2 regions of the Kitasatospora sp. NPDC101176 genome follow, and region 2 is predicted to be linked to the other one. Evidence: riboswitches for the same ligand, from Rfam matches in the RefSeq annotation. Region 2 holds a riboswitch; the other holds the start of a gene.

Region 1 (5,500 bases), on a different contig from region 2:
CGTACGGCGCACCGATCGCGATGGTGGAGTCGCCGACGTTGACCTTGTCGGAGTCGGCCAGCGGGAGCGGCGCCAGCTTGCTCTTCGGCGGGTTGTCGATCTTGACCACGGCGACGTCGTAGCCCTCGGCGTGGCCCAGCACCGAGGCGTTGTAGGACGTGCCGTCGGCGAACTTGACGGTGAGCTTGCCGCCGTTGAGGGTCGGCGCGACCACGTGGTTGTTGGTGAGGATGTGGCCCTCGGTGTCGAAGACGAAGCCGGTGCCGGTGCCGGACTCGCCGTTGCCCTGCGCCTTGATGGTGACGACGCTGGGCAGCGCCTTCTGCGCGATGCCGGCGATCGAGCCGGGGGAGGGCTCGTTCTTCTGGGTGTTGCTGGCCTGGACGGTGGTGCTGCGGTGGTCGTCCGCGGAGCTGCTGCCGTTGTTGTGGTCGGTGACCGCCACGCCCAGCGCACCGCCGGCCACGCCGGCGACCAGTGCGACGGCGGCGATCAGGGCGACCAGTCCGCCGCGCTTCCTGCGCGGGCGGTGCGGGCCGCCGGGGCCGCCGGGGTAGTCGGCCGGGTAGCCGAGCGGACCGCCCGGGCCGCCCGGGTAGCCGGCACCGCCGGTGGCGTCGTGGGAGGCGCCCCAGCCGCCGAGCGGCTGGCCGGCGCCGAACGGGTGGTGGCCGGGCGCGGGGTGCGCGGCGGGCACGCCGGGGGCGGGCGGCGGGCCGTACGGGTCGTGCGCGCCGGCGGCCGGGACGCCGTGGGTCGGCGTGGCGTACGGGTTGCCCAGCGGCGGGGCCTGGCCCTCGGCCACCGGCGCGAGCGGCGCCGCGGGGGCTGCCGGGGCCTGCGGCGCGGGCGGCAGCACCGGCGGCGGGGCGTCGAGGTAGCCGGTGGCGGGGTCGACACCGGCGGACGGCGCCTCGACGGGGGCCGCGGGGGCGGCCGGGGCCGCCTCCGGCGCGGGGACCTTGGTGAAGGCGACGGTGGGACGGTGCCCGCCCTCGGCCGGGACGCCCTCCGCGGTCGCGGCGGCGTCGGCCGCGGCCGGCTCGGGGGCGGGCTCGGGGACCCGGCCGAACGCCATGGTCGCCCGGTGCCCGCCCTCGGCCGGGGCGGCCGGGGAGTCGGCCGGGGCCGGCTCGGAGGCGGGGGCGGCGTCGGGCTCGGGAACCCGGCTGAACGCCATGGTCGGCTTGTGCCCGCCCGAGGCGGCGGGGTCGGAAGCGGGACCGCCCGCCCCCTGGGCGCCCGAGGGCTGCTCCCCCTGCGGCCCGGTGGGCCCAACCTCTCGCTCGGTGCTCACGGACGACCTCCATAGCTGACAGAACCAAGGACCATAGTTTTTCGCACAGTCGATTCGATTGCCGTAAGGACCCCTCTGAAGAACTCATAAGAATCCTTAGCCGGCGCAGACGGCCGACCCGGCGACGGAGGCTCCCCCACCTCCGCCGGGCGTCCCGCGATGCGGACGGCAGGGCCCCTGGCCTTGGCGTCCACCCCGGTGCCGGTTAGCCTGTCGCTCCAAACTGACACGCGGGAGCTTGGACCTTCCAGGCTGAGAGTGCGCTGGTCGACCGTACCGCCACGGCATCGTGGACGGACCGTCGAGGGGGCGCAGACCGCCGGAACCTGTCCGGGTAATGCCGGCGTAGGGAGTATCGGCCATGCCGCCTGCTTCGCCATCCTCTTCTTCGGGCGCGCCCGAGTCCAAGGGTTTCCCCGGGGCGACCGGGGACCTCCCCGGATCGTCCACGACCGTGCAGGGCGACGCCGCCGGCGGCCCGGCCGGTTCCGGCACGGCGACCGCCGTCCTGGACCGCCCGGAGCGCGTCGAGGCGCCGCTGGTGCTGGACACCGAGCCGCCGCGCACGCTGCGCTTCCGCGACCACTTCGCGCTCTGGATGAACCTGGGCGTCAGCCTGATCGGCTTCTCCACCGCCGCCACCGTGCTCGGCGCCAAGGGCGGTGAGCTCTCGCTGGCCGCGGCGGTGACGGCGATCGTGGCCGGCACCGTGGTCGGCACCGCGATGCTCGGCGTGGCCGCCCTGATCGGGGCCCGGACCGGCGCCCCGGCGATGGCGAACCTGCGCGGGCTGTTCGGCACCCGGCTGTCGTACGTCCCGACGGTGCTGAACATCGTCCAGTGCGTCGGCTGGGGCGTCTTCGAGCTGCTGACGATCGCGGCGGGCGCCCAGACCGTCGCCCACACCGACGGCTACCGCTGGCTGTTCGTGCTGCTGGCCGGCGCGCTGACCACCGCGCTGACCATCTGGCCGCTCGGCTCGATCGCGGTGCTGCGCCGCTTCGTCGCGGGTGCCGTCGCCGTCGCGATGGTGTACTTCACCGTCCAGCTGGGCCGTCAGGGGGTGCCCGACCCGGGCGCCGGCAACTGGCACGGCTTCCTGGGCGCCACCGACATGATGATCGCGGTGTCGATCTCCTTCGTGCCGCTGGCCGCCGACTACACCCGGCACTCGCGCACCCCGCGCTCGGCCTTCTGGGGCAGCTTCTCCGGCTACACCGTCGCCCAGGTCTGGTGCTACGTGCTCGGCCTGATGGCGCTGCTGCAGTCCGACGGCGACCCGAACCGGATCTTCGACTCCTTCCTCGGCGTCTGGGCCGGCTGGCTGTTCCTGCTGGTGCTGGTGCTGCGCGAGACGGACCAGTCCTTCGCCAACGTGTACTCGACGGCGATGTCCGTGCAGAACCTGCTGCCGAAGGTGGACCGCCGGGTGCTGACCGGCGGGATCGGCCTGCTGATCACCGTGCTGGCGCTGCAGATCGACCGGTTCACCGACACCTACACCAACTTCCTCGGCCTGATCGGCTCGGTCTTCGTGCCGCTGCTGGCGGTGCTCGCGGTGGACTACTTCCTCGGCGCCGGCCGGCACGGCTGGAACCTCTCCGCCGACGCCCCCTCCCGCTGGCTGATGCTGCTGCCGTGGGTGCTGGGCTTCGCGGTCTACCAGTTCATCGCGCCGACCCCGGTGGCCGGCTGGTGGACGGACTTCTGGACCTCCGCCCAGGAGTCGCTGCACTTCACCCCGCAGGAGTGGACCTCCGCCTCGCTGTTCGCCTTCCTGGTGCCCGCCCTGCTCACCTGGGCGCTCACCCCGCTGACCCGCCGGAACACGGCGGGCTGAGCCTGAGCGCGGCGGGCCGGGCAGGCCGCGCTGCCGGGGGCGTCCGGAGCCTGACGGGCCGGGCCGCCGGGGCCCGGAACCGCCCCCGCCGACGGCCCCGCCCACCGAAGACGGCCCCACGGGTTGGGGCCGTCTTCGTCTCCGCGTCACTTCGGCCGCCTATCGTTGGCCCTGTGACCAGCCCAGACCTGTCCTCGACGGCGGCGCGCACCGCGCCGCCCGTCCAGGTGATCGCCCACCGCGGTTCCTCCCACGCCCTGCCCGAGCACACCCTCGCGGCGTACCGGCGCGCGCTCGACGAGGGCGCCGACGCCCTCGAGTGCGACGTCCGGCTGACCGCCGACGGCGAGCTGGTCTGCGTGCACGACCGCCGGATCGGCCGGGTCTCCGACGGCCGGGGCACCGTCTCGGCGATGACCCTGGCCGAGCTGGAGGCGTACGACTTCGGCGCCTGGAAGACCGGCCGCCCCAGCACCGACCCCGAACTGCGCGGCGTGCTGCGGCTGGAGCGGCTGCTGGAGCTGGCGGTGGACTGCGGCCGCCCGGTGGACCTGGCGATCGAGACCAAGCACCCGGTGCGCTACCGCGGCCGGGTGGAGGCCGAACTGCTGCGGATGCTGGAGCGCTTCAAGATCGGCGCGGAGCGCGAGGGGGACCGCCCGGTCGCCCGGATCATGAGCTTCTCCTCGGTGGCCCTCGACCGGGTGGCCGCCGGGGCACCGGACTACCGCCGGGTCTTCCTCTTCGAGCGGACCCTGCCGCTGCTCGGCCGGCTGCGCCCGGGCTCCCCGCTGCCGGGCGGGGCGCGGATCGCCGGCCCGGGCATCGACCTGGTCCGGGCCCGCCCGCAGCTGGTGACGCGGCTGCGCGAGCTGGGGCACCAGGTCCACGTCTGGACGGTCGACGAGCCGGCCGACGTGGAGCTCTGCCTGGAGCTCGGGGTGTCCGCGATCATCACCAACCGGCCCGCCGAGGTGCTGGCGCAGCTCGGGCGGTGATCCTCCCCCGGAGCGGCACCGGGCGGCACGGAGCGGGACGGGACGACGGAGCGGCACCGGACGACGGGACGGGACGGGGGCCGGACGAGGGCGGGACGGGGCCGAACGGACTGATCGAACCTGATCGGTCTGGTCGGCACTCAAACCTTCCGGGCACGGTATTGCCGGAATTCATGCCGTCGCACGACGGAGGGTGAGCGGTGAATGACCTCCGGTCGACCCTCGGTCGCGACGCTCGAAATGTCCTCGCGGGATCCTCCGGCGGTCGTTTCCGACGCATTACCAAGGGGCATCTCTCCCTCGGCATACGCTGAAGGAGGTCCGGGGGTGGCGTTGATGGTGGCGCGTGAAGTGCCGACTTCATCGACCATGGCAGTGCCGCACGGCCCAGCGAGTGTCGGGGTCGCACGGCGCCGACTGCGTCGAGATCTCGGTGACCGGGAGATACCCGAGCCGGTCATCGATGATGCTGTTCTGATCCTTTCCGAACTGTTGAGCAACGCGTGCCGGTACGCCCGTCCGCTCGGCCCGCTGCGGGCACTGGGCCGCAGCGCCCGGGCCGAGGTGGTGGACCAGGTGCTGGTCGGCGTCCCCGGCGGGGCGCACCCGGCACCCGGCGGCCGGGGCGGCGAGGACACCGGCGGCGGTGCCGACGGCGGCGTCCTGGTCCGCTGGCAGATGCACGCCGACGGCGTGCTCACCCTGGAGGTCACCGACGGCGGCGCGACCACCCGGCCGCTGCCCGCCAGCCCCTCGCTGACCTCGCGCGGCGGCCGCGGCCTGGGCATCGTCGACCAGTTGGCCAGCGACTGGGGCGTGCGCGACGCGCCCGGCGAGGTGACGGTCTGGGCGGCGCTGCCCGCCCGTGCCCGGCACGCCCGGCGCACCGGCGGTGACGCCCGCAGCGCCTGACACCGCGCACCCCGCCCGACCGGCCCCGGGCCCGGCACCCGCCGGGCCCCGCGGGGCGGCCCGGTGCGTGACCGCACGTCGGGAGGAAGGTCAGTAGGCTGCCCGGAGCAAAGGACACCGTCCCCGGGAGAGCCGCACCATGGGCAAGAAGGCCGCCAAGAAGGCGCCGCAGCGTCAGTCCACCACCGCCGTCACGGGCGAGATCCCCGTGGTCGGGGCCCGCGAGAACTGCCCCTGCGGTTCGGGCCGCCGGTACAAGGCGTGCCACGGCCGGGAGGCCTCGCACGCGGTGCAGGAGCTGGTGCACCGCCCGTTCGAGGGGCTGGCCGGCGAGGCCGACTGGGTGGCGCTGCGCGAGCTGGTGCCCGCCGCCACCGTGCCGCTGACGCTGGCCGCCGGGGTGGCCGAGGGCGCCACCGGCGAGGTCCCGTCGGTGACCCTGGCCACCGTGCT
Region 2 (5,500 bases):
CGGCGTGAAGCTGTTCCGGTTGGACGGGCTGGACGCCGAACGCGCGGCCAACGACGGTGCCTACCTGCGGTTCCTGCGCGAACCGCGGATGTCCGCGGGGCTCTACGCGCTCGCCCCCGGAGCGACCGACCCGCAGACCGCGCACGACCAGGACGAGATCTACCAGGTGATCAGCGGCCGCGCCGAACTGACCGTCGGCGCCGAGACCGCCACCGTCGCGCGCGGCACCGTCGTCTACGTCCCGGCCGGCACCCCGCACCGCTTCCACCACGTCACCGAGGAACTCCGGGTGCTGGTGGTGTTCTCGCCGCCGGAGGCCTGAGCCGGCCGGCCGCCGCTCCGGCCGCCGCTCCGGGCCCGCCCCGGCGACCGGCCCCGGCGACCGGCCCCGGCGGTGATCCACGGGGCACGCCTTAGGGTCGGGGCATGAGCATGAGCCTGACGGAAGAACTCTGGGCGGCCATCGAGCCGGTGTACGCCGAGATCCTCGCCCACCCCTTCATCGGCGGCCTCACCGACGGCACCCTGCCGCGCGCCGCCTTCCGCCACTTCGTCGTCCAGGACTCGCACTACCTGCGCGACTACGCCCGGGCGCTCGCGGTCTGCGCCGCCAAGGCACCCGGCGAGGCGGACGTGCGGGCCTTCGCCGACGACGCGGTCGGCGCGCTGGCCGCGGAGCAGGGCATGCACGCCGAGTTCATGACGGCCTTCGGCGACAGCGCCGAACAGGCCGCCGCCGAGCCGGTGCTGCCCACCACCCGGGCCTACACCAGCTACCTGCTGGCCACCGTCTACGGCGGTTCCTTCGCCGAGGCGGTCGGCGCGGTGCTGCCCTGCTACTGGATCTACGCCCGGGTCGGGGAGGCGCTGCTCGCCCAGGGCTCGCCCGATCCGCTGTACGCCAAGTGGATCGCCACGTACGGCGACGAGGCCTTCCAGTCCGTGGTGCGCCGGGTGCTGGCGCTCACCGACCGGCTCGGCGAGGAGGTGTCCCCGGCCGAACGGCGCCGCGTGGTCGAGCACTTCGTCACCACCTCGCGGTACGAGTGGATGTTCTGGGACGCGGCCTGGCGCGGGGAGCGCTGGCCGGTCTGACGGCCGGCCGGACCGCGGCCCGGGCCTTCCGGGGCCGCTCCCGGGGGCTCCTCCGGGGGCTTCTCCGGGAGTCCTCCCCGGGCTCTGACCAGGGTTTCCCCGGTCTCCGGGTCGGGGTGATCTCCGGGTTCTCTCCGGGCTGCGGGCCCTCGTTCCGGCACCCCGGCCCCCGTACGATCGACGTACCGAAAGCAAGCGGGAGACGGCACCGGTCAGGCAGCCGACCCCACGGGGAGAGAAGGAACGGACATGGCTGAGCTCTGGAAGTCGCTGCCCTCCTGGGTGCGCAACATCGTCATCCCGGTGCTGGTCCTGGTGCTGCTCTGGAACGTCGTGGGATTCGTCTTCGGCGTCGTGGGCGCCCTGCTGGCGATCGTGATCAAGGTGCTGGTGGTGGTCGGCATCGCCGCCGCCGTGGTGGTCCTGGTCAAGAAGGCCGCCAAGGGCTGAGACCGGCACCCCCGAGGCCCGGTACCCCGCGCGGGGTACCGGGCCTCGGGCGTTCCCGGCCGCCGCGCGCCCGGCCGGCCCGGTCCGCCGCTCCCGCCCCGCCGTCCGTGGACCCCCTCTGGACCTGCGGCGATCGGCTCGCTACGGTGTTGGGCGTCATGTGCAGGCAACACCGCCTGTGGACGCGGGAGCTCGGAGCACCGGGCTGAGAGGACGCTGACCGGACCGTCGACGGACGGACCGACGGCTGCGTCGACCGCAGGAACCTGGACCGGGTAATGCCGGCGTAGGGAGTATGAGGTCAGATGACCACGTTCGACGCACAGCCGAAGTCTGCCCGCAGCACCGACGCCGACGGCTCCGCCGTCACCAGCGCGGGCACCGGCTACCCCACCCCGGCCTGGCGCAAGGCCTACCGCGAGGGGTCCCGACCCGATCTGCGGGTCCCGTACCGCGAGGTGCAGCTCACCAACGGCCGGACCGTCCCGCTGTACGACACCTCCGGCCCGTACACCGACGCGGCCTACGAGCCCGACGTGCGGCGCGGCCTGCCGGCCCTGCGCGACTCCTGGATCCGCCAGCGCGGCGACGTCGAGGAGTACGACGGCCGGGAGGCGCGCCCCGAGGACGACGGCATCAAGCACACCTCGCCGCGCGGCGGGAACCTGCGCAACCTCGACGCCGTCTTCCCCGGCCGCCCGCGCCGTCCGCTGCGCGGCCGCGGAGGTGCCGCCGTCACCCAACTCGCTTACGCCAAGCGGGGGGTGACCACCCCGGAGATGGAGTTCGTGGCACTGCGCGAGGGTCTGGAGCCCGAGTACGTGCGCGACGAGGTGGCCCGCGGCCGGGCCGTCATCCCGGTGAACGTGAACCACCCCGAGGTGGAGCCGGCGATCATCGGCACCAACTTCCTGGTGAAGATCAACGCCAACATCGGCAACTCCGCCGTCACCTCCTCGATCGAGGAGGAGGTGGAGAAGATGACCTGGGCCACCCGCTGGGGCGCCGACACCGTCATGGACCTCTCCACCGGCCGCAACATCCACACCACCCGCGAGTGGATCCTGCGCAACTCCCCCGTGCCGATCGGCACGGTGCCGCTCTACCAGGCCCTGGAGAAGGTCGACGGCAGGGCCGAGGAGCTCAGCTGGGAGGTGTACCGGGACACCGTCATCGAGCAGTGCGAGCAGGGCGTCGACTACATGACCGTCCACGCCGGCGTGCTGCTGCGGTACGTCCCGCTGACCGCCCGCCGCAAGACCGGCATCGTCTCGCGCGGCGGCTCGATCATGGCCGCCTGGTGCCTGGCGCACCACCAGGAGAACTTCCTCTACGCGAACTTCGAGGAGCTCTGCGACATCCTCGCGGCCTACGACGTCACCTTCTCGCTGGGCGACGGCCTGCGCCCGGGCTCCATCGCCGACGCCAACGACGAGGCGCAGTTCGCCGAGCTGCAGACCCTCGGCGAGCTCGGCCGGATCGCCCGCGAGCGCGACGTCCAGGTGATGATCGAGGGCCCCGGCCACGTCCCGATGAACAAGATCCGGGAGAACATGGATCTCCAGAAGGAGATCTGCGACGAGGCGCCGTTCTACACGCTCGGCCCGCTCACCACCGACGTCGCCCCCGGCTACGACCACATCACCTCGGGCATCGGCGCCGCGATGATCGCCTGGTGGGGCACCGCGATGCTCTGCTACGTCACGCCCAAGGAGCACCTGGGCCTGCCCAACCGCGACGACGTCAAGACCGGCGTGATCACCTACAAGATCGCCGCCCACGCCGCCGACCTCGCCAAGGGCCACCCCGGTGCCCAGGCGTGGGACGACGCGCTCTCGGACGCCCGCTTCGAGTTCCGCTGGGAGGACCAGTTCAACCTGGCCCTCGACCCGGAGACGGCCCGCGAGTTCCACGACGAGACCCTCCCCGCCGAGCCCGCCAAGACCGCGCACTTCTGCTCCATGTGCGGCCCGAAGTTCTGCTCGATGAAGATCTCCCAGAAGATCCGCGACGAGCACGGCGACGGCTCCACCGCCGTCGCCAGCGGGTTCGACGCCGAGGCGCTGGCCGGTATGCAGGCCAAGTCCGAGGAGTTCGCGGCCCAGGGCAACCGGGTCTACCTCCCGCTGGCGGACTGAGCCCCGCCGCCGACACGACCGGCCCGCGCTCCGGAGGGGGGAGCGCGGGCCGGTCCGCGTCCTCGTCAGGGGACGTCGTCGGGGCTGGTGAAGGAGGGCGAGCTGTAGCCGGGCCCGGTGAAGTCGGGGGTGGTGAAGGCGGGGCGCGGGCCGGGGACGCCCGGGTCGCCACTGCCGTCGGGGCCGGGGCTGGTGAACGAGGGGGAGCTGTAGCCGGGCCCGGTGAAGTCGGGGCTGCTGAACTCGGGCCGGACGCCGGGCCCGCCCGCGGCGGGGGCGGCGGGCACGGCCGGCAGGCCGGCGTGCAGGTAGGGCAGCAGGCCGCGGTCGCGCAGTGCGGTGCGCCACTCCCGGCGGGCGGCGGCGAGTTCGGCGGCGAGTTCCGGGTCGGTGCCGGCCGGGGCCGCTCCGGCGCCGTCCCGCACGGCGGTGAGGACGAGCCCGATGATGCCGACGGCCATCGCGGCGACGCCGGCGGCGAGGGCGATCCAGCCCGCGGTGAGCAGGGAGCGGGCGAGCACGAGCTCCGGGTCGGCGGCGCGGAGCAGGTAGCCGATCAGCAGCAGGACGAGGGCGGCGACCCAGGCGAGGATCGGGGTGAGCACGGTGAGGACGGGGAAGAGCCCGGCGCCGCCGTTGGCGGAGCGCAGCTGGGTGAGCAGTCCGGGGGCGGTGGGCTCGGTGCCCTCGGGGACGGGCGGGGTGGCGCGCAGGTCGTCGCGCAGCCGGGTGTAGTGCGCGTACTCGGTGCCGGCGGCCGCGGCGATGGTGTCGGCGTCGCGCAGGGCGCGGACGCGGAGCTGGTCGGTGGTGAGCGCGCCGGGGGCGCGCAGGGCGGTGAGGACGGTGCGGTCGCGCAGGGCTTCGGCGAGGAGGCGCTCGTATTCCGGGCGGTCCTCGGCGAGCAGTGGCGGGGGGTTGTTCATGGGGACCCCGTTCGTGCGGACCCCGTTCGCTCCGCCCCGGGGGCCGCGGGGGCCGTCCGGGACGCCGGAACGGGCGCGGAGGCGGGCCGCCGGACGGGCGGCCGGGTGTGGTGTGCCTCATGGTAGGGGCGGGCGCGGCCGTGCTGACAGTCGGTTTCCGGAATTTCGCGCCCCGGGCCGCGCGCACGCGGCGGCCCGGGCGCCGGGAACAGGTGTTCCCGGCGGGGCCCGGAAGCCTGCCGGCGGGGTGGTCAGTTGACGGGCAGTCGGGCGACGAGCAGGCGCCCCTCCATGGTGACGCCGCCGTCCATGGCCACCGCGAGGTCGTCCGCGTAGACGTAGGGCCCGGGGATGTGCGGGGGCTGGCCGTCGTCGGCGTGCACGGCGCCGGTGAGGTACGGGATGGGGCTGTGGCCGTGCACGATGCGGGTGCCGCCGTAGGTGTCGAGCAGCTCGTGGACGGCGGTCGGCCCGGCGTCGCCGCGGAAGGCGAAGCGCTTGGTGAAGCGGCGGAAGCAGTCCCACCACTCGTCGACGCCCTCGTCCGCGAGCAGGCTGTGGACGGCGTCGTTGACGTCGGGGATGGACTCGCCGTACTCCAGGTACGCGGTGGTGTCGGAGTGCAGCAGCAGGTGGCCGTCCTCCAGCGCGATGGCGGGGAGCCGGGAGAGCCAGCTGATGTGGTGCGCCTCGAGGCGTTCGAGGTCGTGCTGCTGGCCGCCGTTGAGGCGCCAGGCGGCGAGGAAGGAGGCCGTGCCGGCGGTGGACTGGACGGGTTCGTCGCCGTACCTGGCGGCGCCGAGGAAGAGCAGTTCGTGATTGCCCATCAGGGCGCGGCAGTAGCCGCCGGCGGCGGCGGCCTCGGCGGCGAGCTGCATGACGAGGTCGATG

Evidence for each region. A riboswitch is a leader RNA that binds a small molecule or an ion and turns the genes downstream of it on or off. The one in region 2 is predicted to bind thiamine pyrophosphate.
Region 1: another riboswitch for thiamine pyrophosphate. It lies ahead of ACIRS1_RS08755 (purine-cytosine permease family protein); the one in region 2 lies ahead of thiC (phosphomethylpyrimidine synthase ThiC).

The regions. Positions count from the first base shown of each region.
Region 1 covers NZ_JBIWPA010000004.1:225,535-231,034, reverse strand. Annotated here, with positions in the region: gene ACIRS1_RS08760 (S1C family serine protease) at 1-1,297, opposite strand, end outside; TPP riboswitch at 1,518-1,666, shown strand; gene ACIRS1_RS08755 (purine-cytosine permease family protein) at 1,752-3,137, shown strand; gene ACIRS1_RS08750 (glycerophosphodiester phosphodiesterase) at 3,311-4,135, shown strand; gene ACIRS1_RS08745 (ATP-binding protein) at 4,340-5,047, shown strand; gene ACIRS1_RS08740 (DUF5926 family protein) at 5,187-5,500, shown strand, end outside.
Region 2 covers NZ_JBIWPA010000045.1:48,973-54,472, forward strand. Annotated here, with positions in the region: gene ACIRS1_RS36455 (cupin domain-containing protein) at 5-322, shown strand; gene tenA (thiaminase II) at 427-1,095, shown strand; gene ACIRS1_RS36465 (DUF5326 family protein) at 1,345-1,545, shown strand; TPP riboswitch at 1,720-1,855, shown strand; gene thiC (phosphomethylpyrimidine synthase ThiC) at 1,851-3,683, shown strand; gene ACIRS1_RS36475 (hypothetical protein) at 3,749-4,609, opposite strand; gene ACIRS1_RS36480 (metallophosphoesterase) at 4,861-5,500, opposite strand, start outside.